2 regions of the Janthinobacterium paucivorans genome follow, and region 2 is predicted to be linked to the other one. Evidence: predicted binding sites of a transcription regulator. Region 2 holds the regulator's gene; the other holds the start of a gene.
The links. The regulator HrcA, encoded in region 2, represses chaperone genes, less so after heat shock. The targets are predictions, from matches to a motif close to TTAGCACTCNNNNNNNNNGAGTGCTAA.
Positions count from the first base shown of each region.

Region 1: groES (co-chaperone GroES) is a predicted target of HrcA. The motif match lies at 5,642-5,668, and genes of this name have one in related genera.

Region 1 covers NZ_JBNYXR010000001.1:47,270-61,745, reverse strand. Annotated here, with positions in the region: gene ilvD (dihydroxy-acid dehydratase) at 1-961, opposite strand, end outside; gene ACQ4V8_RS00255 (LysR family transcriptional regulator) at 1,135-2,046, shown strand; gene lgt (prolipoprotein diacylglyceryl transferase) at 2,130-2,954, shown strand; gene ACQ4V8_RS00245 (EVE domain-containing protein) at 3,029-3,493, opposite strand; RNA gene ssrS (6S RNA) at 3,573-3,750, opposite strand; gene ACQ4V8_RS00235 (cell division protein ZapA) at 3,907-4,218, opposite strand; gene ACQ4V8_RS00230 (DUF904 domain-containing protein) at 4,218-4,541, opposite strand; gene ACQ4V8_RS00225 (hypothetical protein) at 4,638-5,384, opposite strand; gene groES (co-chaperone GroES) at 5,910-6,200, shown strand; gene groL (chaperonin GroEL) at 6,251-7,900, shown strand; gene ACQ4V8_RS00210 (hypothetical protein) at 8,150-8,626, shown strand; gene ACQ4V8_RS00205 (MFS transporter) at 8,633-9,889, opposite strand; gene ACQ4V8_RS00200 (PadR family transcriptional regulator) at 9,886-10,425, opposite strand; gene ACQ4V8_RS00195 (GNAT family N-acetyltransferase) at 10,526-11,107, shown strand; gene ACQ4V8_RS00190 (POT-type proton-dependent oligopeptide transporter) at 11,189-12,763, shown strand; gene ACQ4V8_RS00185 (alpha-D-glucose phosphate-specific phosphoglucomutase) at 12,826-14,469, opposite strand.
Region 2 covers NZ_JBNYXR010000015.1:109,124-123,599, reverse strand. Annotated here, with positions in the region: gene ACQ4V8_RS17585 (LysR substrate-binding domain-containing protein) at 1-224, opposite strand, end outside; gene ACQ4V8_RS17580 (acyl-CoA dehydrogenase) at 385-1,566, shown strand; gene ACQ4V8_RS17575 (CaiB/BaiF CoA transferase family protein) at 1,566-2,813, shown strand; gene ACQ4V8_RS17570 (barstar family protein) at 2,927-3,253, opposite strand; gene dapB (4-hydroxy-tetrahydrodipicolinate reductase) at 3,262-4,071, opposite strand; gene ACQ4V8_RS17560 (outer membrane protein assembly factor BamE) at 4,091-4,675, opposite strand; gene fur (ferric iron uptake transcriptional regulator) at 4,892-5,323, shown strand; gene hrcA (heat-inducible transcriptional repressor HrcA) at 5,373-6,389, opposite strand; gene ACQ4V8_RS17545 (HAD family hydrolase) at 6,563-7,288, opposite strand; gene ACQ4V8_RS17540 (hypothetical protein) at 7,533-8,132, shown strand; gene ACQ4V8_RS17535 (hypothetical protein) at 8,169-8,750, shown strand; gene mmsB (3-hydroxyisobutyrate dehydrogenase) at 8,937-9,842, opposite strand; gene ACQ4V8_RS17525 (enoyl-CoA hydratase/isomerase family protein) at 9,974-11,140, opposite strand; gene ACQ4V8_RS17520 (enoyl-CoA hydratase) at 11,133-11,918, opposite strand; gene ACQ4V8_RS17515 (acyl-CoA dehydrogenase family protein) at 11,915-13,075, opposite strand; gene ACQ4V8_RS17510 (CoA-acylating methylmalonate-semialdehyde dehydrogenase) at 13,085-14,476, opposite strand, start outside.

The DNA.
Region 1 (14,476 bases), on a different contig from region 2:
TCGGCGCGACCTTGCACAGGCACGGTACCTTGCGCGAAATGCGGTCGATGTCGGCCATGGTAAATTCCACTTCCGCCTCGTGTGCAGCGGCCAGCAAATGCAGCACGGTGTTGGTCGAGCCGCCCATGGAGACATCGAGCGCCATGGCATTCTCGAAGGCGGCCTTGGTGGCGATCGAACGTGGCAGCACCGAATAATCGTCCTGCTCATAATGGCGCTTGGCCAGCTCCACGATCAGACGTCCAGCGCGCAAGAACAGCTGCTGGCGGTCCGAGTGCGTGGCCAGGATGGTGCCATTGCCGGGCAGGGCCAGGCCCAGCGCCTCGGTCAGGCAATTCATCGAATTGGCGGTGAACATGCCGGAGCAGGAACCGCAGGTCGGGCAGGCCGAACGCTCGATTTCGTCCACGTCGGCGTCGGAAACGCTGCTGTCACCCGCCTTGATCATGGCATCGACCAGGTCCAGCTTGATGATCTTCTGGGTGCCGTTGACAACCTTGATGACCTTACCCGCTTCCATCGGGCCGCCCGAGATGAAGACCACGGGGATGTTGATGCGCATGGCGGCCATCAGCATGCCCGGCGTGATCTTGTCGCAGTTCGAGATGCACACCATGGCGTCGGCGCAGTGGGCGTTGACCATGTATTCGACGGAGTCGGCGATCAGGTCGCGCGAGGGCAGTGAATAGAGCATGCCGCCGTGGCCCATGGCGATGCCGTCATCGACGGCGATGGTGTTAAATTCCTTGGCCACGCCGCCGGCCGCCTCGATTTCGCGCGCCACCATCTGCCCCAGGTCTTTCAAATGCACGTGGCCAGGCACGAATTGCGTGAACGAGTTGACGACGGCGATGATCGGCTTGTCGAAGTCGCCATCCTTCATGCCGGTGGCGCGCCACAGGGCGCGGGCGCCAGCCATGTTGCGGCCGTGGGTGGTGGTGCGGGAGCGGTATTGCGGCATGATGGGGTCCTTCCAAGGATGATTGATGCCTGACTGCGCGGATTTTCAGCAAAACCCTGCATACAGTGGGGATACACCAGATTGCCTTGCGCGCGCGCCACTGTCAAATATATGATGCGCGTGTCTGTGAGTCTTTTTTCATATCACAGCATTCAATCTGCATGGAAACACATATGAATCTTGAACTGCGCCAGTTGCGCTACTTTGTTACCGTCGCCGAAGAGTTGCACTTCGGCCGCGCCGCCACGCGACTGCACATGACGCAGCCGCCGCTGTCGCAAACCATCATGGCCCTGGAAGAACTGCTGGGTGCGCCCTTGTTCGTGCGCACGCGCCGCGAAGTGCAACTGACACCAGCCGGCACGGCCCTGCTGCCCGAGGCGCGCCGGCTGCTGGCGCAGGCGCTCGATTTGCCCGCGCTGGTGCAGCGCGCCGCGCAGGGCGAAGCGGGGCGATTGAGCCTGGCCTTCGTTTCCTCGGCCGACTACAGCGTGTTGCCGCCCTTGCTGCGCGCTTATCAGACTGCCTATCCACAGGTGCAGATCCAGTTACAGGAAGCCACCTCCGACCTGCAGCTCGACGAATTGCTGGCCGGGCGCACGGATGCGGGGCTGTTGATTCCGCCCCTGCCCGAGAAGGCGAAAGGGGCGCTCGATTACCTGCCCGTGCTGACCGAAGCGCTGGTGCTGGCCGCGCCGTCCTGCCTCGACCTGTTGCAGATGCCCGGCCCCGTGAACCTGCGCGACCTGCCGCCCCTGCCGCTGATCATTTTTCCGCGCGCAATTTCTCCCGCCCTGCACGACGCAATCCTGGGCGTGTTCCGCGCCGCCGGCATCACGCCGCAGATCGGCCAGCAGGCGATACAGATGCAAACCATCGTCAGCCTCGTCTCGGCTGGCATGGGTATCGCGCTTGTGCCACAATCGGTATCGAATCTGATGCGCCCGGGCGTAGAATACAGGCCGCTGCAGGACGCCACGCCGCTGGTGGAAACCGGCCTGGCCTGGCGCCGCGACAATCCGTCTTCCGTGCTGCAAGGCTTTTTGGCGCTGCTGCGCAAGCAGATAAGCGCTACTGCCAGCTAAATTAAGTGGCCGCTAAGGCAAAAAACTGCTGGCGCCGCCATACTACGCAACCTTGGCTTTACATACATATAGAAAGAAACCCCATGCTGATACACCCGATGCCCGACCCGATAGCCATCCAGATCGGCCCGCTCGCCGTGCACTGGTACGGCTTGATGTATGTGCTGGCCTTTGCCCTGTTCATTATCCTGGGCCGCGTGCGCATCAAACAGGCGCACATCGCCGTGCTGGGCTGGCAGAAGGAAGACCTCGATGACATGCTGTTCTACGGCATGCTGGGCGTGGTGATCGGCGGGCGCCTGGGCGAAGTGCTGTTCTACCGCCCCGAATATTTCATGCACAATCCGCTGGAAATCTTCATGGTGTGGCACGGTGGCATGTCCTTCCATGGCGGCTTCCTCGGCGTCATCGTGGCCATGTACCTGTGGAGCCGCAAGGCCGGTCGCTCGCTGTTCGACGTGCTCGACTTCATCGCCCCGCTGGTACCGCTCGGTTATGCCGCCGGCCGCCTGGGCAACTTCATCAATGCCGAACTGCCGGGCCGCATAGCGCCGGAAAGCTTGCCGTGGGCCATGCAATGGCCGGGCATCGCGTATCCCGTGCACCCATCGCCGCTCTATCAAATGCTGGTGGACGGCATTCTGGTGTTCATTATTCTGTGGCTGTATGCACGCAAGCAACGCCCGCGCATCGCCGTGGGCGCCATGTTCACCCTGCTGTACGGCTGCGCGCGCTTCTTCACCGAATACTTCCGCACGCCGGACTGGGAAGTCGTGTGGCTGGGCGTGCCGATCACCTCGGGCCAAATGCTGTCCTTGCCAATGATCGTCGGCGCCATTGCGCTGCTGGTATGGGCGTATAAAAGCCAGGCAATGGGCACGCCGCCCACCAAGCCCCGCCCGGCCTGAGGCAGGGCTTAGGCTACGCTTAGGCTACGCTTATGCCTCGCTTAGGCTTCGCTTATGCCTCGCTTATGCCTCGCTTATGCTTTTAACTTGCTTGTAATGACTGTCCATTGCGCCGGCGTCACCGGCGTGATGGACAAACGGCTGCCCTTCTTGAGCAACAGCATGTCTTCCAGCTCCGGCATCTGGCGCATCTCGGACAGGGACAGCAGCGCCGTCTTCTTCACGCCGCGCACGTCGACGCTGATCCAGCGCGGCTGCTCAAACGTAGCCTTGGCATCGAAATACTTGCCGCCTGCTTCAAACTGGCTGTGATCGGGATAGGCGCCGCTGGCCACTTCGGCCACGCCTGCCACGCCCGGCTGCGGGCAACTGGAGTGATAAAACAGCACGCCATCACCCACCTGCATGCCATCGCGCATGAAATTGCGCGCCTGATAATTGCGTACGCCGAACCACGACAGGGTGTGCTTGGGCGCGGCCATCAAGTCGTCGATACTCACTTCATCGGGCTCCGATTTCATCAGCCAATATTGTTTCATCCAGACTCCGTATCACAGCGACAGGCGTAAAAAAACGGTTGCGCATCGATGCGGCAACCGTTTTCAGTTGTAGTGCAAATTGGGCCCCGCCTGTGCCGCTATGCCGGCATCCCGAACCAAACGGTTCAAGGTGGTCACGTTAGTTCAATTTCGGGTTCGTCGAACGAGCGACGCTCACTCCCATCGAACAAAATTCGCAACCGATGCGCATAAATGGTTCAAGGAATATATGGCAATCGCGAACACCGCAGGGTAAGCATGAGTTTACTCCTTTGAGCGCGCATCGCAAAGACATATCGTGCCGTGCCCGCTTAAAATCCCGTGTACAACACCGAACAAAGGCGTGGCGAGAGGCGGCGAAGTGTGACAAGGAAACCCTACTGTGCGCCTGCACAGTAGCCACGATTGAGTGTTTAAAAAAGATTTTCCTGGGGCGTCAGGGCGCTGTCGAGCACCGTGTGCATGGCCGAGATCTTTTGCTTCACTTCCATTATCGTCAATTCCGACAGCGGGCCTTGCGGCGACTTCACGGAGAGGAATTCCGCAGCCACACCCAGGGCGGCCAGTACGGCGATGCGATCATTGCCCTTGACCTTGCCGGCGTCGCGGATGGCTTTCATTTTGCTATCGAGATAGATCGCCGCTTCGCGCAGCGCGCGCTCTTCACCGTCGCGGCACACCATGCTATACGACTGGCCCATGATATTGACATCGACACGCGCCATTACGCTTCCTTCTCGTTCTCGGTAGGGTAGGCGCCCGCTTCCGAAGCGGCTTGCTCCAGGCCAGCTTGCACCAGTTCGGGAATTTTTTCCAGCAATGCTTCCACGCGCTCCTGCGCCTCGCGCATGCGTTGCACATACTGGGCGTTCTCGGCGGCCAACGCGGCATTGTCCTTGCGCAGTTGCGCGTTTTCACGGCGCAGCGCGTGGGTCATTTCGGCCAGCAGGCCGATTTTGTCGGATAATTCATTGAATTCGGAAATCATCCCGCCACTATAGGGCGGACGCTCCCCGGGCGTCAATCGAATCAGGTCGCTGTCACACATATTTACATCAATGCAGGGCAGTTGGCGGACATTACACGATTTTTCCGGCGCTTTTCGTCAAGTGCGCGCATCTTCCAGCGCCGCGAAGGCAGCGTTTTACTCGTCGACGTAATCGGCTTCGATATCGAGTCCGCCATAGCGGTTTTCGCAAGAGCGGCGCGTCAGCGTCTGTTGTCCGCCCTTGCCGTCAAGCAGCATCGTCAAGTCGCGGCAAGTACGGCGGTAGCTGCCAGGTTTGGCATCCGTGCGCGAGGGCGTCAGGCGCACTGCCAGCGGCGCCGCATTGCCCAAGCCCTTGTTGCTCCACTGGCGCGTCTTGCCATCCTCTTCATCTTTCAAAGTGCGCACGGCGGCCGTCAGCAGCGCTTGCTGCTCCTTGGCATTGAGCTTGGCCACCGTCACGTCCGACAAGAAAGGCCGATACACGACGGGGGCTGCATCCTTGCCCTGCACATCCCACTTGCCGCTGTTGTGCGAACAGGTACGCCGGCTCAAATCCTGCGACTTCTCACCCGCCGTGACGACGAATTTCAGATCGCGGCAGACGTGCGCCTTCAGGCTGAACTCCGTCATGCCGGAGTTGCTGAAGCTAAACGTGACTTTTACCAGCCCGCCACTATTGCCGCCGTTGCTCCACACCTGCGCGGCCTGCTCGTCGTCAGCCTTGTTCAAGGCGTTGAACAAGTCGCCCAGCAACATTTCCTTTTCCTGCGGCGTCAGCGTCGCCACGCTGATCTCGTCGACGATGCTAGGCGTTTGCGCGGCGGCATTGCCCAGGCAGGCGAGGCCGATGACGGTGGCGTTCAACAGGTGCAAGACGGGATGGGAAATCGGCAGTGGCATGCGGTTCTTTCTGGCCTAAATGCTGATATTGATATGCAATTGCAATCATCTTATTAAATTCCATAGTCAAACTCTGTTTCCTGCGCGTACAGGAACGCCCCTCGTCTGCCGAGCATGCTAGAGTCGCGCCTGTTGCTGACGCCCGGCAAGTTGGCTTGCGCCAGCGCAAACCCTGTGTAAATGCAGGCTGCGCAGAACGTCCAAGCATATCTTTCCGGTGAATAAGCCCTTGAATAAGCCCCCTACCGTCCCTATAATTAGCACTCGTTAGTAGAGAGTGCTAACAAACTCTTTCGTAGCAATCCTCAGGACATGATGGTGCTTGCCAGACCACTGCAGGGAACGCTACGCGGCGGGCGACGCCGCGATGCACTACTGCCGGATAAAGGCAAGAACAGCATGACATGGGGTTTGCTTGACCGTTGCGGGCTGCTTTCAACGGCGGTCACTGAAAGCACGTCTGGCGCTGTGCCAGTCATGTATTCATTTAGCAACACTTATCCATTGAACTTTAAGGAGTTTTGTATGAATCTGCGCCCATTGAACGATCGCGTCATCGTCAAACGCCTCGACCAGGAAACCAAAACTGCGTCCGGCCTCATCATTCCTGATGCAGCTGCTGAAAAACCGGATCAAGGCGAAGTCCTTGCCGTAGGCAATGGCAAGATTCTCGACGACGGCAAAGTGCGTCCTCTGGATGTCAAAGTAGGCGACCGCGTCCTGTTCGGCAAGTACGCCGGCCAAACCGTCAAAGTTGACGGCGATGAGCTGCTGGTCATGCGCGAAGAAGACATCATGGCGATCGTCGTCAAGTAATTGTTTCCACGTTGTAGACAGATACATCCCGAAACTCAGGAGAATTGAACATGGCAGCTAAAGAAGTAGTATTCGGCGACGCAGCGCGCGCCAAGATGGTCGAAGGCGTCAATATCCTCGCCAACGCAGTCAAAGTAACGCTGGGCCCGAAAGGCCGCAACGTGGTCCTGGAGCGCTCGTTCGGCGCCCCTACCGTCACCAAAGATGGTGTGTCGGTAGCGAAAGAAGTTGAACTCAAAGACAAGCTCATGAACATGGGCGCGCAAATGGTCAAGGAAGTTGCTTCCCGCACCAGCGACAACGCCGGCGACGGCACCACCACCGCTACCGTACTGGCCCAGGCCATCGTGCGCGAAGGCATGAAGTTCGTTGCCGCCGGCATGAACCCGATGGACCTGAAGCGCGGTATCGACAAAGCGGTTGCCGCGACGGTCGAAGAACTGGCGAAAATCGCCCGTCCTTGCACCACCACCAAAGAAATCGCCCAAGTTGGCGCGATCTCGGCGAACTCGGACTACTCGATCGGCGAGCGTATCGCTGAAGCGATGGAAAAAGTCGGTAAAGAAGGTGTCATCACGGTTGAAGACGGCAAGTCGCTCAACGACGAGCTGGACATCGTTGAAGGCATGCAGTTCGACCGCGGCTACCTGTCGCCATACTTCATCAACAACCCAGAGAAACAAGTTGCCGTACTGGACAGCCCATTCGTCCTGCTGTGCGACAAGAAAATCTCGAACATCCGTGACCTGCTGCCGGTACTGGAACAAGTCGCTAAAGCTGGCCGTCCACTGCTGATCATCGCAGAAGACATCGAAGGCGAAGCGCTGGCGACCCTGGTTGTGAACAACATCCGCGGCATCCTGAAGACCTGCGCAGTGAAAGCACCTGGCTTCGGCGACCGTCGCAAAGCCATGCTGGAAGACATCGCTGTCCTGACCGGCGGCCAAGTGATCGCTGAAGAAGTCGGCCTGACCCTGGAAAAAGTGACCCTGGCCGAACTGGGCCAAGCGAAACGCATCGAAGTGGGCAAGGAAAACACCATCGTCATCGATGGCGCCGGCGAAGCTGCCTCGATCGAAGCACGCGTGAAACAAGTGCGTGTACAGATCGAAGAAGCGACCTCGGACTACGACCGTGAAAAACTGCAAGAGCGCGTAGCCAAACTGGCTGGCGGCGTTGCCGTGATCAAGGTTGGCGCAGCCACCGAAGTCGAAATGAAAGAAAAGAAAGCCCGCGTTGAAGATGCACTGCACGCTACCCGCGCTGCCGTGGAAGAAGGCATCGTGCCAGGCGGCGGCGTAGCCCTGCTGCGCGCACGCGCCAACATCACGGTCAAGGGCGACAATCCTGATCAAGATGCTGGTATCAAGATCGTCTTGCGCGCAATGGAAGAGCCACTGCGCATGATCGTGCAAAACGCTGGCGAAGAAGCTTCGGTCGTCGTGGCAGCCGTACTGGCTGGCACGGGCAACTACGGCTACAACGCTGCCAACGGCACGTATGGCGACATGGTGGAAATGGGCGTTCTGGACCCAGCCAAAGTGACCCGTTCGGCGCTGCAAAACGCCGCTTCGATCGCTTCCCTGATGCTGACAACCGACTGCATGGTCTGCGAAATCGCTGACGACAAAGCAGGCGGCGGCATGGGCGGCGGCATGGGTGGTATGGGCGGCATGGGCGGTATGGACGGCATGATGTAAGCCCGGCGTCCCCGCCCGCAGGCGACGGCGCGCGGGGATGCCTATGCCGGGCCAGGACAGACAGGCCAAAAGCTGTTTGCGCCTGCCCGGCAGCCCCGAAAGCTATCTTCTACGGAAGGTAGCTTTTTTTTCGTCGATTTTTTTTCGTCGATTGCTTAGACAAGCCCCTTAGGCTCGCCAGGCGATTGCCGGCCTGCGTGTTTTGCTTTAGCATGGCCGCCATCGTCCCTCTTTCTCATGCTCACCACCATGCCGCCACGCGCCTCCTCTTCCAAAACCACCATCATCGCCGGCATCCTGGCCGGCTTGCTGGCCGCCGGGCTAGGCGCTTTTTATCTGCACCAGCGGTCCGCACAGCACGACGGCAATCCACCTGCCGCGAGCAGCCAATCGGCGGCGCAAGAGCAGAACGCGCGCGCCGTCGATGCGCTGATGGCGCTGCCGGAAATCAAGGCCTGGTCGGCGCATATCGAAAAAGCCTCGGGCGGACGCGCGCACGGTGCGGTGATGGAAACGTCGCCCGAGACACGCCTGGTCGATGGCGTCGTTTGCTACCAGCTGAGCTTTTTCGAAAGCACGCCGGAAGCGGCCCACCGCTGGGAAAGCTTTGTCGTCACGCCCGATGGCAAGCGCATCCTCGTCGACGACAGCGTCACAGGTGAGCTGCTGAGCCTGGAACAATGGCGCAAGGACAGCGCTCCCATGCAGCGCACCGCCACCCAATAAACGCTCCTACGCCGGCGCGCCCTGTGGCGCCGCGCCGCGCACGCGCGCCACCCACCACACCGTCCACAGTGACAACGCCGCCGCCAGCCAGCCATTCCAGCCATAACCGCTGATATGGCCGGCCGTGTCCGTGTGCAAGCTCAAGCCGCCCAACCAGGCGCCCAGACCGCTACCCAAACTTTGCAGGGCCGAATTAGCGCTGAGGAAGGCGCCGCGCTGCTGCGGCTGCGGGATGCTGGTCAGCAGCGCCTGCAGCGGGATGGTGCGGCCCGATACCAGGGCCATAAAAAATGGAAACAGCAACATCAGCGCCAGCAACGACAACTGCGGCAGGTGCGTGATGAACAGCAGCGGCGCGATCGACAGCAGGGAGACCCAGCGATACACCTGCTGCTTGCCGGCCCGGTCCGCCCAGCGCCCGATCAGGCGCGCCGTGAAGATGGTGGCGCAGCCGCCCGTCAGGTAGACCCAGGTGACGTCGACCGGCGCCAGTCCCATATTGCCCACCAGCACAGGCGAAATGAAGGGAATGACCAGCATGCCGGCCGTCATATTGACAATCGACAAGGCAAACGCTTGCAGGTGACGCCGCTCCCGCAGCAGCGCCAGCAAATTCGGCAGTACCTGGCGCAGCGGCGTGGGGGCCGCGCCCACGTGCGCCGTCAGCGATGGCAGCACGCGCGCCGCGCCCAACCAGATCAGCAGCGACAGCACGACCAGCAGGAAGAATGGCGAAGCCCAGCCAAAATGGGCGGCCAGCACCACGCCGATGGGCACGCCGCCCACGGCCGCCATGGCAAATGCGGTCATGACGATGCCCGTCGCCGCGCCACGCCGCTCGGCGGGAATCACGTCACCGATGATGGCCATGACGATGGCGCCCAGCACGCCGCCCGTCAGCCCGGCAAACGCACGCGACCACAGCAGCACATGGAAGTTCGGCGCCAGTGCGCAGGCCAGGTTAGACACGGTAAACAGGAGAAACATGGTCAACAGCAGCTTCTTGCGGTCGAAACGGTCGATATACGTGGCCGCCAGCAAGCCGGACAGGCCCGCGCACCACGCATAGGCAGAGACAGCGCCCGAGACGGCTGCCGGGCCGATATTGAACGCCTGCATCAGTTGCGGCGCCAGCGGCATCATCACCATGAAATCCATGATGACGGTAAATTGCGTCAGGGCAAGCAGCCACAACATCGCGCGTTCGCGCCCCGGCGTCAGCAGGGGCACGGGTGCGGGTGCGGGCACCGCTGCGGCCATCATGCCAGCGCCTCGATATCGCTACGGGCCTGGCGCAGGATGGCGCGCACGGCATCGAGGCGGCGGGCATCGGGCTCGGCGGTGCGCCCGCGCGCCAGTACCGCTACCTTCAGTTCGTGCATCAACTGACGCAGATCGTCGTCCGCGCCGGCCGGCGCATCGACCCTGGCGGCAATCGCGTTGACGTAGGCGCGGTTCGCTGCCAGGAAAGCCAGTCCTTCCGGCGTGATGCTGTGCAGTTTCTTGTTGCCATCGAGGCTGACAGCCACGTAACCGTGCCCCACCAAGCCATGCATGAGCGGATAGATGGCGCCGGGACTGGGCGCATACGCGCCACCGGCGCGTTGCGCGATGGACTTGATGATGTCGTAGCCGTGGCGCGGCTTGTCGGCGATCAATTGCAGCACCAGGTAGCGCAAGGTGCCTGCATCAAACATTTTCGGCCCGCGCGCAACAGGGTTGCCAAGCGGGGCCGCCGCCTCTCCCTGAGCGTGGGCCGCCGCGCGTACGGGGTACGCCCCGCGTAAAAGATGGAGCATGCTGATTCCTTAAGATATATCGCAATAAGATATATCTTATGTTGAAAAATAGCACAACACAAGGTTTACTTTCTGGCATCGAAGCCCGATACTCGGCCACATGCCCGCCACCACTGTCCGCCCGCTCACGCCAGACGACGCCAGCACCTATCGCGCCCTGCGCCTGACCGGCATCGCCGAACTGCCCGCCGCTTTCTGCACCACGCACGCCGCGGAAAGCGGCTTGCCGCTGGCACAGATGGCACAGCGCTTGCGCGCCACCTCGCACCAAATAATATTTGGCGCGTTTAACGAAGAACAATTGATCGCCATTGCCGGCCTGCGCCGCGAACCGATTGCCGTCGTACATGACAAGGCCAGCTTGTGGGGCGTGTATGTGGCACCGCAGGCGCGTGGACGCGGCGCGGGACGGCAACTGACGCAGGCAGCCATCGCACACGCCTGCGCCATTCCCGAACTGGGCTGCGTGCGCCTGGCCGTGGCGCAGGATAACCACGCGGCGTTGAGCCTCTACCTGAGCTGCGGCTTTACCCTGGCAAACGGCCCCGCTGCGAAAGGCATGCTGCCACTGCAGCTATTGCTGCCCCGCCCCGCTCTTGCAAGTGCCCGTGCAAGTACGAGCGCAAGTGCCGAAAGTAATGTCTTTATGAAAATCAATACCTTACAAATCCCTGCGAAATAGCGGACAGGCCGTTTTTTCTGTTGCAAGCAAACGCGGCAGGCCTTAGCATCGCGGCTTACAAAAAAAACTTGGGGAGAGCCAATGTCATCGGCCGAGACACAAACCGCCACGGGCAAGATGCCGCGGCAAATACCGTACATCATTGCCAACGAAGGCTGCGAACGCTTCAGCTTTTATGGCATGCGCAACATCCTGACGCCATTCCTCATCAGCACCTTGCTGCTGATGATCCCGATCGACCAGCGTACGGGTGAAGCCAAGCACGTCTTCCACACCTTCGTCATCGGCGTGTATTTCTTCCCGCTGCTCGGCGGCTGGCTGGCCGACCGCTTTTTTGGCAAGTACAACACCATCTTCTGGCTCAGCCTCGTGTATTGCGCCGGCCATGCCTGCCTGGCCCTGTTTGAAAACAGCGTCAACGGTTTCTATTTCGGCCTGTTCCTGATCGCCTTCGGCTCGGGCGGCATCAAGCCGCTGGTGGCCTCGTTTGTCGGCGACCAGTTCGACCAGACCAACAAGCACAAGGCCAAGCTGGTATTCGACCTGTTTTACTGGATCATCAACTTCGGCTCCTTCTTCGCCTCGCTGCTGATGCCGATGTTTCTGCGCGACTACGGCCCGTCGATCGCCTTCGGCATTCCCGGCCTGATGATGCTGGCCGCCACCATCGTCTTCTGGATGGGCGCCAAGAAATACGTGCACGTGCCGCCGGCGCCGCCGAATCCCGATTCGTTCACCCGCGTCGCCCGCACAGCCTTGATGGCGCGCGTCGATGGCGGTTCGCGCCCTGGCCTGTACGTGGCCTATGTCGGCGTGATCGGCGCCCTGTATGCGTTCTACAGCATTCCAGAATGGGGTTTCGTGATTTCAGCGTGTACGGCGCTGGTCTTGCTGCTGGCCTTCGGCAGCATCGGCACGGCCATGCAACTGGAACGCGCGCGCGGCATCCATCCTGACGAAGCCGTCGAAGGCGTGCGCGCCGTGCTGCGCATCCTCGTCATCTTCGCCCTCGTGACGCCCTTCTTCTCGCTGTTCGACCAGAAGGCTTCGACCTGGATCGTGCAAGCGAACACCATGGAAAAACCAAGCTGGTTCCTGCCGGCGCAGATGCAGGCGCTGAACCCGATGCTGGTGATGCTGCTGATCCCGTTCAACAACCTGGTGCTGTACCCGATGCTGAACCGCTTCGGCCTGGAAGCGACGGCCCTGCGCCGCATGACGGCCGGTATCGGCTTTTCCTCGCTGGCCTGGATCGTCATCGGCTTGCTGCAGTTGGCGCTCGACAGCGGCAATGCCGTCTCCATCATGTGGCAAATCCTGCCGTATGCCTTGCTGACGTTCGGTGAAGTGCTGGTCTCGGCCACGGGCCTGGAGTTTGCCTACAGCCAGGCGCCAGTGTCGATGAAGGGCGCCATCATGAGCTTCTGGAATTTGTCGACCACGGTGGGCAACCTGTGGGTGCTGATCGTCAACCGCAGCGTCATGAACGAGGGTGTGATCGGCAAGATTGCCGAAAGCGGCATCAGCGTGACGGCTTTCCAGATGTTCTTCTTCGCCGCCTTTGCCGCCGTCGCCATGCTGGCCTTCGGCCTGTATGCAAGGCGCTACAAAATGGTCGACAACTACCGCCAGGCCGCAGTGCCGGGCAAGGCATGATCCAACAGTAAGCTGAGCAAGAGCGCCCACGCAACACATCGTGGGCGCTTTGCCTGTCCTCGTCAGGTCGTCACCGTCGGCGCGTCGCGCCCCGTGCGCTCGCGGATCTGCGCCAGCTGCTGCGCCACCGCGATCAGCCCCGCCAGCGCTTGCTGGGTCGCGATGTCATGCTGCGCCGGATCGGCTTCATAGCGCTCCAGGTACAGGCGCAAGGTGGCGCCTTCGGTGCCGGTGCCGGACAGGCGCAACACGATGCGCGCGCCATCGGTCATGATGATGCGGATGCCCTGCTGCGTCGCCACGCAGCCGTCGACCGGGTCGGTGTAGCTGAAATCGTCGGCCAGCGCCACCGTGTAGCCACCGAACACCTGGCCCGGCAAGGCGGCCAACTGGTCGCGCACGGCCTGCATCAACTGCGTCGCGCCAGCGCTGTCGATGTCTTCATAATCGTGGCGCGAATAGTAATTGCGGCCATACGTGGCCCAGTGCGCGCGCACGATCTCTTCCACCGATTGTTTTTTCTCTGCCAGCAGGTTGAGCCAGAACAGCACGGCCCACAAGCCATCCTTTTCACGCACGTGGTCCGAGCCCGTGCCGTAGCTTTCCTCGCCGCATAAGGTCACCATGCCGGCGTCGAGCAGGGTGCCAAAGAATTTCCAGCCCGTCGGCGTCTCGTAGCAAGGGATGCCCAGCACGCTGGCAACCCGGTCGGCCGCGCCCGAGGTCGGCATCGAGCGGGCGATGCCCTTCAAGCCGGCGCGGTAGCCGGGTGCCACGCTGGCGTTGGCGGCCAAAATCGCCAGGCTGTCAGATGGCGTGACGTCAAAGTTGCGGCCAACGATCATGTTGCGGTCGCCATCGCCGTCCGAGGCGGCGCCAAAGTCGGGCGCCGCATTCTCACCGTCTCCAGCCGCCATGATGGCGATCAACTCTTGCGCGTTGACGGGATTGGGGTCGGGATGGCCGCCGCCAAAGTCTTCCAGCGGCAGGCCGTTGATGACGCTGCCCTTGGGTGCGCACAGCATGCCTTCCAGGATAGCTGTCGCATACGGGCCGGAAACGGCGTGCATGCCGTCAAAGCAGATGCGCGTCCCGCCCGCGAACAGGGCGCGGATAGCGTCGAAGTCGAACAGCTGCTGCATCAGTTCCGCGTAATCAAGAACCGGGTCGATCACCTCAACCACCATCTGTTCGATGCGCGCCAATCCCCGCACATCGAGGTCGATGTCGGCCGCGTCGCTGATGCGGTATTGGCTGATGGTTTGCGTGCGCGCATAGATGGCCTCGGTGACCTTCTCGGGCGCCGGGCCGCCATTGGCGATGTTGTACTTGATGCCGAAATCACCATCGGGGCCACCGGGATTATGGCTGGCCGACAGGATGATGCCGCCGCTGGCGCCATGCTTGCGAATGACGCAACTGACGGCCGGCGTCGACAGGATGCCGCCTTGCCCCAGCAGCACGCGCGCATAGCCATGCGCGGCCGCCATGCGCAGCACCGTCTGGATCGCCGCGCGGTTGTAATAGCGGCCATCGCCCCCCAGCACCAAGGTCTGGCCGCGACAGTCGCCAAGCGTGTCAAAAACGCTCTGCACGAAGTTTTCCAGGTATTGCGCTGCGCTGAAGAGCGTCACCTTCTTGCGCAGACCCGATGTGCCGGGCCGCTGGCCAGCAATCGGCGCCGTATTGATGATTTGAATAGACATATTGCCT
Region 2 (14,476 bases):
GCGGCGATCTGGCGCGCATACGCGGCACCGGCACTGGTCAGCAGTACACCGTGGCGCGTGCGCTGGAATAATTGCACGCCAAGAAAGCTTTCCAAGGAAGATATCTGCCGCGATACGGCGCTTTGCGTCAGCGACAGTTCGCGCGCCGCATGCGTGTAGCTTTGGTGGCGCGCCGCCGCCTCGAAGCAATTCAAGGCTTGCAGCATGGGGATTTTGCGTGACATGGGGATATCCGGCCAGTAAAAGAACCCTAGTATGGCGCAAGATATGCGCAATACGCATGTCTGGGTGCGAAAATATCGTTTGCGCAAGGCTAGGCAAAAACCTACCATGAGGCATATTCAATCTTGCGCCGATCACCGGCGCTCACCTGCGAGGCCTGTGATGAGCAAAACCGTATTCGACTGGAATTCCCCCCTGCTGCTGGAAGATCAACTGACAGGCGAGGAACGCGCCGTGCTGGAAGCGGCCCGCGACTATTGCCAGGGCAGCCTGGTGCCACGCGTGCTCGAATCATTCCGCCATGGCCGCACGGACGCCGCCATCTTCCGCGAAATGGGCGAGCTGGGCTTGCTGGGCAGCACGATACCCGAACAATACGGCGGCGCCGGCCTGAACTATGTCTGCTACGGCCTGGCGGCGCGCGAAGTCGAGCGCGTCGATTCGGGCTACCGCTCGATGATGAGCGTGCAATCGTCGCTGGTCATGGTGCCGATCAACGCCTTCGGCAACGAAGAGACCAAGCAAAAGTACCTGCCGAAACTGGCGACGGGCGAATTCATCGGCTGCTTCGGCCTGACGGAACCGGACCACGGCTCCGATCCTGGCAGCATGGTCACGCGCGCGCGCAAGGTGCCGGGCGGCTATAGCCTGTCCGGTGCCAAGATGTGGATCACCAACAGCCCCATCGCCGACGTGTTCGTCGTCTGGGCCAAGGACGATGAAGGCGCGATTCGCGGCTTCGTGCTGGAAAAAGGCTGGAAAGGCCTGTCGGCACCGGAAATCCACGGCAAGGTGGGCTTGCGCACCAGCATCACCGGTGAAATCGTCATGGATGAAGTATTTTGCCCGGAAGAAAACGCCTTCCCGGACGTGCGCGGCTTGAAAGGCCCATTCACATGCCTGAACAGCGCGCGCTACGGCATCGCCTGGGGCGCGCTGGGCGCAGCCGAAGACTGCTACCTGAAGGCACGCCAGTACACGATGGACCGCAAGCAATTCGGCCGCCCTCTTGCTGCAAATCAATTGGTGCAAAAGAAACTGGCTGACATGCTCACGGAAATCACCATGGGCTTGCAAGGCTGCTTGCGCCTGGGCCGCATGAAAGATGAAGGCTCGCCTGCCGTGGAAATCACTTCCATCATGAAACGCAACAGCTGCGGCAAGGCACTCGATATTGCCCGCGTGGCGCGCGACATGATGGGTGGCAACGGCATTTCCGACGAGTACGGCGTGATCCGCCACCTGGTCAACCTGGAAGTGGTCAACACCTATGAAGGCACGCACGATGTGCACGCGCTGATCATCGGCCGCGCCATCACCGGCATCTCCGCCTTCAGCAACTGATGGACGCCTTGGCCTCCACCCTGCGGCCCGCGCCGCTGACCGGCTTGCGCGTACTGGACCTGTCGCGCGTGCTGGCCGGTCCCTGGGCCGGGCAATTGCTGGCCGACCTGGGCGCCGACGTGGTCAAGGTGGAACAGCCGGGACGCGGCGACGACACGCGCTCCTGGGGGCCGCCGTATCTGAAAGATGAAGACGGCCGCGATACGGCCGAGGCCGCTTATTTTCAGTGCGCCAACCGCAACAAGCGCTCGCTGTGCATCGACCTGGCTGCCCCTGAAGGCCAGGCGCTGGTGCGCAAGCTGGCTGGCGAAGCGGATGTATTGCTGGAAAACTTCAAGCTGGACGGTTTGAAGCAATACGGTTTAGACGCGGCCAGCCTCATGGCGCTCAATCCTCGCCTGGTCTACTGCTCCATCACGGGCTTTGGACAGGATGGCCCGTATGCGGCGCGCGCCGGCTATGACTTTTTGATCCAGGGCATGGGCGGCCTGATGAGCATCACGGGCTTGCCCGATGGCCAGCCAGGCGCCGGGCCGCAAAAAGTGGGCGTGGCGCAAACGGATATCATGACGGGCCTGTATGCGACCATCGCCGTGCAGGCGGCGCTGGCCGAACGGCAACGCTCGGGCCTGGGCCAGCATATCGACCTGGCCCTGCTCGACGTGCAAGTGGCGGCCCTGGGCAACCAGGCGGCTAATTACTTGTGCGGCGGCAAAGTGCCTCAGCGCATGGGCAATGCGCATCCGAACATTGTTCCATATCAAGACTTCCCTACGGCCGATGGCGACATGATTTTGGCGATCGGCAACGATGGCCAGTTTTCCCGCTTTTGCGCCATCGTCGGCCATCCGGAGTGGGCGCTGGACGAACGCTACGCCACCAATCCGCAGCGCGTGGCGCACCGGGCCACCCTGATCCCCTTGCTGCGCCAAGCTACCGTCATGCGCACGACGGCCGAGTGGATCAGCGCCTTCGAGGCACAGGCCGTGCCGTGCGGCCCCGTCAACCGCATCGACCAGGTGTTTGCCGACCCGCAAGTGCTCGCGCGTGGCTTGAAAGTGCAAATGCCGCATCCGACAGCGGGCACGGTGGCGCTGGTGGGCAATCCCGTGCGCCTGTCCGGCTCGCCGGTGCAGTACCGCTTGCCGCCGCCGTTGCTGGGGCAGCATACGCAGGAAGTGCTGCACGAGTGGCTGGGCCTCGATGGCGGCCAGATCGACGGCTTGCGCGAACGCAAGGTAGTGTAAATGTTGCTCGTCTGGACGTAGGTCGGATTAGCGCTTGCGCGTAATCCGACTTTCACAGCCAACAATGTTGTCGGATTACGGCCCGCAGGGCCTAATCCGACCTACGATTCTATTCACTTGAGTACCAGCTTCAACGCCGGCTTTTCACCATAATCTTCGTAGCGCTCATTGATGCCGGCGATACAGAACGTGATCTCTTCCAGCAAGTCAGGCACCTGCGCCTTCATGGCCTGCGCGTCTTGCACGACAATTTCCAGCACTTCGTTCGGTTTCAAACGGAACTGGGTCATGTTTTCATCGTCGCGCAGATAGCTGAGGCAATCGACCCAGGCATCCATGCTGTTGCCGTAGAACGCGGGGAAACCGAAGGCTGGCGCGCATTGCGCGTGAAAGCTCGCTTCGTCGGTGATGTCTTTTCCATTCAGGATCGCAGTGGCCATAATGTTCCTTAGTTCTTCAGCGACAACACGTCCTGCATGTCGAACAGGCCGCTCGACTTGTCGGCCAGGAAGCGTGCGGCGCGCAGGGCGCCGTGGGCGTAAGTGATGCGGCTACTCGATTTGTGGCTGATCTCGATGCGCTCGCCGATGCCGGCAAACAGCACCGTATGATCGCCGACGATATCGCCACCGCGGATGGTGGCAAAGCCGATGGTCGACGGGTCGCGTTCGCCCGTCACGCCTTCGCGACCGTACACGGCGCAGTCCTTCAAGTCGCGGCCCAGGGCGCCGGCGACCACTTCTCCCATTTGCAGGGCGGTGCCCGATGGCGCATCGACCTTGAAGCGGTGATGCGCTTCGATGATTTCAATGTCGTAGCCTTCGGACAGGCTTTTCGCCGCCAGCTCCAGCAACTTCATGGTGACATTCACGCCCACGCTCATGTTCGGCGCAAACATGATGGCCGTCTTTTCGGCGGCAGCGGCAATCGCCGCCTTGCCCGCGTCATCGAAACCGGTGGTGCCGATGATCATCTTGATGCCGTGCTCGGCGCAATACGCCAGATGCTGCAAAGTGCCTTCGGGACGCGTGAAATCGATCAGGTAAGCGGCGCCCGCCAGGCCGGCAGCCAAGCTGGACTCGATCAGCACGCCGGCAGGCTTGCCGAGGAAGGCGGCCGCATCCTGGCCCAAGGACGGCGAGCCAACGCGGTCGAGCGCGCCAACGAGCACGGCGTCAGGAGCATTGCTGACCGCTTCGATCAGGATATGGCCCATGCGGCCACTGGCGCCAGCGATGGCGATTTTCAATTCAGTCATTTTATTCTCTTACAGCAACTTATTTGGTGGGCTCGGCGATGGCTGCCGGTACAGCGTCAGGCTTGCTCACAGGAATGGCGGGGGCGGCATCGGCCGGCGCTGGCACGGCGCTTGGCGCCGCCGGCGATGGCAGGGCAGCGGCAGGCACGTCGGCCTTGGCAACCTTGGCGAATGGCGACGGACCGGCGATACGGTTGATGTATTCTTTCTCGGTCGGCAAATTGCCGCCTTCGACACGTTCAACTTTGCCATCTTTGCCGAAGTAGACAACCACGCGGCTGCTGGTGGTTTCGCCATTGCCCCGGGCCAGGCGGAATGGATAATCCCAGCGGTCGGCATGGAAAATATCGGTCAGCAGCGAGGTGCCAAAGACGAAACGCACTTGGTCGCGCGTCATGCCCACTTTCAACTGGGCCAGCATCTCTTCGGAGACAAAGTTACCTTGTTGAATGTCGGGACGATACGGCGAGAAAAACCACATGAATTTTTGCAGCGGCGTAACGGTAGTCGTTTGTGCACCCTGCTCAGGGACCACTTCCTTGCCTTCTTTTTGGCTGGCGGCCGGCTTTTCGCCAAGGATGCCGCGGCTGGCGCAGCCAGACATGGCGAGCGCGACACAGACCATGCCTGCCACGACTGGGGCTCGAAATGAAATACGGTGCCAGAGAGATGGCAATACAGCCGGTGTTACGCGCATAAATGACCTCAATTGGATGAACAAAACGCCAGGAGTGACCGGCCTGCCAAAAAATGCATATTTTGGCACTCCCCGACAAAACGCTATATGATAAAGCACCTGACCCACATACGAGCAACAAACATGAGTAACAATCCTAGTGATCTCAAGGCAAGCGGCCTGAAAGCCACCCTGCCACGCCTGAAGATACTCGATATCTTCCAGAGTAGCCCGGTACGTCACCTGACGGCAGAAGATGTCTACAAGATCCTGCTGGCCGAAAATATGGATGTCGGATTAGCAACCGTCTACCGTGTCCTGACGCAATTTGAGCAGGCGGGCTTACTCAACCGCAACCATTTTGAAACCGGTAAGGCAATTTTCGAACTCAACGAGGGCTCCCACCACGACCACCTGGTATGCCTCGATTGTGGCCGGGTCGAAGAGTTCTTCGACGAAGAAATCGAAATTCGCCAGCAAAAAGTGGCCGAAGAGCGCGGCTTCAAGATCGCCGAACACGCCTTGGCCATTTATGGCAACTGCGTCAAGACGGCTTGCCCGCATAAAACTGCCTGAGCCAAGCTTGGCGCTCCTGCGGGAGCGGGCGGCGCTGAAGGCAATACGCTCAATGATGGCTGAGCGCGCTCGACAGTAATTTAGCCGTAATATCGACGATCGGAATGACGCGCTCGTAAGCCATGCGCGTCGGTCCGATCACCCCCAACGTTCCCACGATCTTGCCGTTGACTTCATACGGCGCCGTCACCACGCTCATCTCATCCATCGGCACCAGGTTCGATTCGCCGCCGATAAAAATCTGCACGCCCGTCGCCTTGCTCGACACGTCGAGCAGCTGCATCAAACCGGTTTTTTGCTCGAACATGTCGAACATCTGACGCAGCGAATGCATATTCGATGACAGATCGCTCACGCTGAGCAAATTGCGCTCGCCGGAAATGACCATGTCATCGCTATGGTCGGCCATCGCTTCGCTGCCCGCTTCCACGGCCGCCTGCATCAGGCTGCCCATGTCGTCGCGCAACTGGCGCAATTCGCCCTGCAAGCGCAAGCGCACGGCATCGAACGACAGGCCGCCATAATTCTGGTTGATGTAATTGGCCGATTGCACCAGTTGCGCCGGCGTGTAGTCGGCCTGCGTCAGCAACAGGCGGTTCTGCACGTCGCCCCCCGGGGCAACGATGACGAGCAAGATGCGCTTTTCTGACAGGCGCAAGAATTCAATTTGCTGGAACACCGATTCCCGGCGCGGGCTGAGCACCACGCCGGCAAACTGCGATAGTGACGACAACATCTGCGCCGCATTGGCGATGGTTTTCTGCGGCTGCGGCGTCTGCAGAAGCATGCGCGACTCGACCATGTGCTCATCCAGATGCCGCACGGTCAGCAAGGTGTCGACAAAGATGCGGTAGCCGCGCGGCGTGGGGATGCGGCCGGCCGAGGTATGCGGGCTGGAAACATAACCGAGCTCTTCCAGATCAGCCATGATGTTGCGGATCGTGGCCGGCGACAGGTCCAGGCCGGAGATCTTCGACAAGGCGCGCGAACCGACCGGCAAGCCGTCGGCGATATAGCGCTCGACCAGGGCTTTCAGCAGTGTTTGGGCGCGTGTATCGAGTTGCATGGTGTAATTAATTAGGCCAATTTTCTATAAAACAAGTAGTCATACCAGGAGTGATGCAGGCCGTGGCAGAGGTCGCAATACAAGTCGTAAGCGCCGTAGCAAGCGCCGCATGCAGATTTGCGCCGACAGCGCCAGCCAGCTTGTATTATGCACGTTCGCCCGTCCGGCAGCGATCAATCTTCCAGTTGCTGCTGCAGCCATAGCAGCAACTCGTCAAAGTTGGCGCAGATGGCATCGGGCTGCACGCCGGCAGCCAGGTGGGCGTCGCTGCCCTTGCGGTTCATCCAGACGGCACGCATGCCCGCCCCTTGCGCTCCCGTCACATCGAAATACAGGTCATCGCCCACATACACGGCTTCATGCGGCGCTACGTCCAGCGCGGCGCAGGCGGCCAGGAAGATGCTGGCATCGGGCTTGGCCACGCCAAAGTCGCTGGCGGCGATGGACACTTTGAAATGCTGTGCCAGGCCGATAACTTCAAGGTCCGCATTGCCATTCGAAATCGAACCGACCAGCATGCGCTGGCGCATCCAGGCCAGGCCAGGCAGGACGTCGTCATACGGCTCGACGCGGTTGCGCGCGGCGAGAAAGTGCACGAGGGCTTGCTCGACCAGGGCGCAGTCCTCGCCGACGCTCTCGAAGGCGGCCAGCAGGCCGGCGCGGCGCAACTCGATCAAGTTGCCATGGAAATGCGGTTGCTCCTTGAGCATGAGCAGACGCTGCTGGCGCAGCACCTCGATGGAAAACTGCTGCGCCACCTTGGGCGCGTGCGTCGCCAGCCAGTCGTGTAACAGGGTTTCGGCGGCGACAATCACGGGCGCGATAGGCCACAGAGTATCGTCGAGATCGAACAGGATGGCCTTGGGCGGCACAGCCGATTTTAGAGGGGCAAGGGACATGGGATTCACAGTAGATGCCGCGCCACGGTGCGCAGGCTGACGGTATTGTCGCACCGATCGGCGCCGCCGGCATGGCTGCGCTTTCACGTAATGGGGCCAGGCCAGCGCTTCGCGGCGAAAAATTGTTACAGGGTGATACAAGGCAAGGTCATTCAGCTTGCCAGATAGACTAAAATAGGCGCCATTCCAATGCGGCGCCAGCGTCCGCGTTGCGCTACCCAACCTAATTCGTTTTGGAGAATGTATGAAAAATTTGTACCTGCGCTCGATGCTGGCGGCGGCTTGCGCCGCCACACTGGCAGCCTGCGGCGGCAGCGGCGGCAACCTGTATCTGCAAGGCACAGTCAGCGGCCTGACCAAAGATGGCCTGATTCTGCTGAACAATGGTGAACGCTTGCCTGTTAGCGCAAACCAGAGCAGCTTTGTTTTCACCAAGCTGATCAACACAGATGAGCGCTACGATATCACCATCGCGCAGCAGCCCAAAGGCGCCGTTTGCAGTATTAGCAGTGGCAGCGGCAAAGCATCGCGCTATTCCGTCAGCACGGCCTTTGTCAGCTGCACGACCAACACCTACGCCCTGAGCGGTACGATTACGGGCCTGAGTGCTGGCGGCTTGCGCCTGGTCATGGGCGCCAACGGTACCAGTCCATTGGCTGGTGTCAACTTCTATAAATTCGATGCGATAGCTGACGGCGCCCCATACGGCATTTCCATATTGACTCAGCCAACGGGCCTGAAGTGCCGCTTCCAGGGTTCAAAGAGTGCCGACGGCAGCGATACGGTCGGTACGATGGGTTCGAGCGCCACAAGCGCGGCCACAATCGACTGCACGCCGCAGTAATCCTTGCGATTCGTCACCTATTTTTTGGAGAAATACATGAAGTTATCCTGCTTGCGCCCACTCGCCGCACTGCTGTTGACCCTGGGACTGGCCGCTTGCGGCGGCAAGGCCTCGTATGACGTCAGCGGCACGATCTCAGGCTTGAACAATGAAGGACTGATACTGGCCAATGGCAGCGACACCTTGCCGATTCCTGCTGGCAAAACGTCATTCACCTTTGACAAGCGCATCGACTATGGTACCGACTACAACATCACCGTCAAACAACAACCGGCCCACATGACTTGCGGCATCCGCGGTGGTTCCGGGTCGGCTGGTCACTACATCAATATCAGCGCTGCGGTGGTTTGCTCGCAAAACAGCTATACCGTGGGCGGCACGGTTTCCGGCCTGACGGTGGATGGCTTGGTGCTGATTAACGGTAACACAATCACTGCGGTGACCAAGGACGCCACGGCCTTTACCATGGCCGGCTCTGTCAACTATGGCGATCCGTATGGCATCAGTGTCTCAGTTCAGCCGAAAGGTTTGCTGTGCGTGGTACAGCCAGGCACGGGCGGCGGCACCATGGGCGAAGCGAATGTGACGACGGTGAAGATCGCCTGCAATCCGGCCTGAGCTGCGGGAACGGTAGCGGTTGCGCGGCTACCGGGAAGAGATATCACTGAAATGTATAGTTGATATTAGAAAGATAAATTGGAGTTATATGTGGCGATGCAGCATAATGCATCTGTCTCCTCCAACTCTTCCAAGAATTGGATTTAGCCCGCTTTTACCAGCGGGCTTTTTTTTGCCCAAAATTTCTCAGGCAACAGGCGTTTGCAAAGCAGGCTGCAACATTTGCACGATGCTGGAGAAATCCTGCTGCGCATAACCGGCTTGCGCATGCATCTGGTACAACTGGCGCACCAGGGCGCCCAATGGCGTGGGCGCGTTTGCCGACAAGGCCGACTGCTGCGCCAGGCCCAGGTCTTTCAGCATCAGCGCCGTGCCGAAGCCGCCCGTGTAATGACGCGAAGCGGGCGTGCCGTCCATGACGCCGGGCCACGGGTTGTACACTTCCAGGGTCCAGTTGCGGCCCGAACTCTTGGCCATGATATCGGACAACACTTTCGGGTCGAGGCCATGCGCCACGCCCAGGTTCAGCGCCTCGGCCGTACCGGCCATCAAGATACCCAGTAGCATGTTGTTGCAAATCTTCGCCACCTGGCCCGCACCCGCCTCGCCCGCATGGAAAATATTCTTGCCCATCTTTTCCAGCAGGGGCCGCGCCTGCTGCAAGGCCGCTACGCTACCGCCGACGATGAAGGTCAGGGTGCCCGCTGCCGCGCCCGCCGTGCCGCCCGAGACGGGCGCATCGAGCATGGCAAAGCCGCGCGCGCTGGCTGTCTGCGCCACCTGGCGCGCCACGTCGGCGGCGATGGTGCTGCAATCGATGAACAGGGCGCCGGGCTTGGCCGAATCGAGCACGCCGCCTGGCGCCAGATACAAGTCCTGCACGTGCTTGTTCGCGGGCAGCATGGTGATGACGGCATCGGCCGTCTGCACGGCCGCGCTGGCCGAAGCGGCCGCCGTGGCGCCTGCCTCGACCAGCGAGGCCACGGCGGCCGGCGCCAGGTCGAAGACGGACACGTGGAAGCCGGCGGCCACCAGGTTGCGGGCCATCGGCGCGCCCATGTTGCCTAGGCCGATAAAAGCGATATGTTGCATTTTTATAGTCTCCTGTCGCGCCTAAAAAAGCCCATGGCGTTGTTGCCTTGCCTAGTCGTACTGGGCGTACTGGCCGTACTGCCTTCGGCGAGGCGCCTAGCCCTGAGCATTTTTATGCACTACTTAAATGGTTAAATGGATAGGTCGGCCAGCGGATGCTGTCTCCACGGCGCGGCAAAATACTCGTCCAGATACGTCTCGCTGACCTCGGCCAGGCTGGCCGGCTGCCATTGCGGCGCGTTGTCCTTGTCTATCAGCAGGGCGCGCACGCCTTCGCTGAAGTCGGCATGGGCACAACATTGCACGGCCACAATCAATTCCTGCTGGAACACTTGCGCCAGGCTCAGATGACGCGTGCGTACACGCATTTCCCACACCAGGGCGGCCGAGCTGGGCGCGCCCTTGGCCAGCGAGTGCGCCGCCTTTTGCAACCAGGCCGAATCGCCATCGTAGGCGGCAATGGCGGCCACCACTTCGGGCAATGTGGGCGCTTGCGTCAAGGCAGCGATGGCGTCAAAGTTGGCGCGCACTTCGGAGACGGGCAGCATGGACACCGGGGCCGAGAAACCGCGCAGCAAGCGGTTCAGTTGCTGGTGATTCGCCGGCGCGCTGGCCTGCCATGGCGCCAGCGTCAGCGCGTCGAGCAGCATGGCACGCTCTTCCTGGCGCAGGAAGTAATCGCCGAGGCCAGCAAACAGCGCATCGGCCGCGTTCATCGGTGCCCCCGTCAAACCCAGGAACAGGCCGCTGCGCCCCGGCATGCGGCCCAGGAACCAGCTGCCGCCCACGTCGGGGAACAGGCCTATGCTGATTTCCGGCATGGCGATGCGCGTGCTTTCGGTCACAACGCGATGGCTGGCACCGGCCATCAGCCCCAGGCCACCACCCATGACGATGCCGCCGCCCCACACCAGCAGCGGTTTGACGTAGGTATGGATGCGGTGGTCGAGCCGGTATTCCTCGGCAAAAAAAGCCAGCGCCTGCGGGTTCGGCACGACACCGGGCTGCTCGGTCACGGCCGCACGCAAGCTGCGCACGTCGCCGCCGGCGCAGAAGGCCTTGTCGGTCGACGATTGCAGCACCACGCAGGCAATCGCGTCGTCACCGGCCCAGCGCACGAGGGCGCCATCGATGGCGCGTATCATGTCCAGCGTCAGCGCGTGCAAGGACTTGGGCGCATCGAGGGTGATGACGCCCAGCTTCATGCCGCCGGGACAGCCGCGTTCCTCGATCTTCACTGTTTCAAGCGTTGTTTCAAGCATTTTTTCAGCCATTGTTTCATTGATTGTTTCAGCCATTCTTCCACTCCGCCTGACGTTTTTCCAGGAACGCTTGCACACCCTCTTTCTGGTCTTGCGTCTCGAACAGGCCCAGGAACAGGGTGCGCTCATCGGGCAAGGAATTGATCAGCGGATGGCTGCGCGCGCCCTGGATCAGGGTCTTGCACGCCGACACGCTGCTGGGGCTCTGGCGCGCCACTTTGGCAGCCAGGGCCAGCGCCGTGGCGGCAGCCTTGCCAGTTGGCACAACTTCCTCGACCAGGCCGATGGCCAGGGCCTTGGCCGCATCGACCCGCTCGCCGCATAAAATCATGCGCTTGGCCCAGCCTTCGCCCACCAGCCACGGCAAGTGCTGCGTGCCGCCCGCACACGGCAGCAAGCCGACGGACGCTTCGGGCAAGGCCATCTGCGCGTGTTCTTCGGCAATGCGGATGTCGCAGGCGAGCGCACATTCGAGCCCGCCGCCCATGGCATAGCCATTGATGGCGGCAATGCTGACGCCGCGAAACGCCGACAGCGCTTCGAAGGCCTCGCCAAACGCGGCGGCCATGGCGAACGCCGTGTCCTTGTTGCCGTCGGCAAATACTTTCAAATCGGCACCGGCCGAGAAGAACTTCGCGCCGCCACCGGTAATGACCAACGCGTACACGTCCGGGTCGGCATTGAGGTCAGCCACCAGCTGCGTCAGCGCGTTCAGGCTGGCCAGGGTCCACGTATGGGCCGGCGGGTTATCGAGGGTCACCAGGGCCGTGTGGCCACGGCGTTCCAGCAACAAGTTGGCATACACTTTGCTCATCGTAAGGTCTCCGTGGCGCCATCTTTCAAAATCGCTCGCGCGACGATCAGGCGCATGATTTCATTCGTCCCTTCCAGGATCTGGTGCACCCGCGTATCGCGCACATGGCGTTCGAGCGGGTACTCGCGGATGTAGCCATAGCCGCCGTGCAGCTGCAGCGCATCGTTGGATACATTGAAGCCCACGTCGGTCGCAAAACGCTTTGCCATGGCGCAATATGCGGTGGCATCCGGACTTTCCTGATCCAGCTTCCAGGCCGCCAGGCGCACCATCTGGCGCGCCGCCACCAATTCCGTCAACATATCGGCGAGCTTGAATTGCAAGGCCTGGAATTGGGCCAGCTCGCGGCCGAACTGCGTGCGCTCCTTCATGTAGGCTTGCGCGCGCGTCAGGGCCGCTTGCGCCGTACCCACCGAGCACACGGCAATGTTGATGCGCCCGCCGTCGATGCCCTTCATGGCGATGGCAAAGCCTTCGCCTTCCGCGCCCAGCAAGTTACCAACAGGTACTTTTACCTGGTCGAAACTGATGATGCGCGTGGGCTGGCTATTCCAGCCCATCTTTTCTTCTTTCTTGCCATACACGATGCCGGGCAAATTTGCCGGCACGGCAAAGGCAGAAATCCCGCCAGCACCCTCGCCGCCGGTGCGCGCCATGACGATCAGCATGTCCGTCTGGCCGGCGCCGGAGATAAACGCTTTCGTGCCGTCCAGCACGTAAAAATCGCCATCCCTGACAGCTTTCGTGCGCAGGGATGCCGCGTCGGATCCCGACTGCGGTTCCGTCAGGCAATAGCTGGCCAGCTTCTGGCCGGCGGCCATGGCCGGCACCCACGCCTCGCACAGGGCTTCCTGGCCCCAGCGCGCCAACATCCAGGTGGCCATGTTGTGGATCGTAATGTAGGCCGTGGTTGAGGTGCATCCAGCGGCCAGTTCCTCGAAGACGATGGCCGCATCCTGGCGCGACAGACCCATGCCGCCCCAGCGCTGCGGCGTGTACAGGCCGCAAAAGCCCATCTCGCCCGCCTTGGCAATCGTTTCCACGGGGAAGATCGATTCCGCATCCCAATGCGCCGCGTGCGGCGCCAGTTCGCCTTCGGCAAACGCGCGCGCCGCCTGCTGGAACTCGCGCTGCTCGTCGCTCAATTCAAAGTCCATGCCAGCTCCTTACTTGAGGCTGATGGTGGTGTTGACCTTGCCGACCGAGGCCGCATCCGTAAACCAGCGCTGGGTAATCGTTTGCGTCTGCGTATAGAACAGCACGACTTGCTTGCCGAACGGCCCCAGATCGCCGAGCTTGGAGCCGCGCGAACCGGTGAAGCTGAACAGCGGGACGGGCACGGGAATGGGCACGTTGATGCCGACCTGGCCCACGTCGATTTCTTCCTGGAAATGGCGCGCCGCCGCGCCGCTTTGCGTGAACAACGCCGTGCCGTTGCCGTTCGGATTCGCGTTCACCAGGGCAATGGCTTCATCGAGCGTGTCGACTTCGACGACGATCAGGACGGGTCCAAAGATTTCCTGGTCATACACGACCATGCCCGGTTCCACGCCGGACAAAATCGTCGGACCAATGAAATTGCCGTTCGGATAGCCGTCGACCTTCACGTCACGGCCATCGAGGGTCAGCACGGCGCCCTGTTCAATGCCCTTGGCGACCAGGCTGAAAACGCGCTCTTTTGCCGCGCAGGAAATCACGGGGCCCAGGTCGGGATTATCCTTGCCCGCGCCCACCGTCAGCGTTTGCGCCTTGGCGGCCAGTTCCGGCAGCCACTCACGCGCGGCGCCCACCAGCACGGCGACCGAGGCGGCCATGCAGCGCTGGCCAGCCGCACCGAAACCGGCACCGAGCAACTGGTTCAGGGTTTGCTCTTTATTTGCGTCCGGCAAGACGACGGCGTGATTCTTGGCTCCCATCATGCATTGCGCGCGCTTGCCGTTCAGGCTGGCGCGCTGGTACACATGCGTGCCCACTTTGCTCGATCCGACAAACGAGATCGCCTTGATGTCCCGATGGTCGCACAGGGCGTTGACCACGTCTTCGCCGCCGTGTATCACGTTCAGCACGCCGGCCGGGATGCCCGCTTGCAGCGCCAGGCGCACGAGTTTTTCCGTCACCAGCGGGTCTTGCTCCGATGGTTTCAGTACAAACGTATTGCCGCAGGCAATCGCCATCGGGAACATCCACAGGGGGATCATGGCGGGGAAGTTGAACGGGGTAATGCCGGCGCACACGCCCAGCGGCTGCATCACGCTGTAAGTGTCGACGCCACCGGCCACGTTTTGCGCATATTCGCCCATTTGCAGGGTGCCGATGTTGGCTGCGTGCTCGACCACTTCCAGGCCGCGGAAGATATCGCCTTCCGCGTCGAGCAAGGTCTTGCCCTGCTCCATGGTGAGCGTCGCGGCCAGGTCGGCCATGTTTTCGCGGATCAGCTGTTGAAGTTTGAGGAAGATGCGGGCGCGCGCGCCGATCGGCGTCTTGCGCCAGGTTTTGAAGGCGCGCTGGGCGGCGGCGATGGCGGCATCGACTTCGTCCGGCGTGGCAAACGGCACACG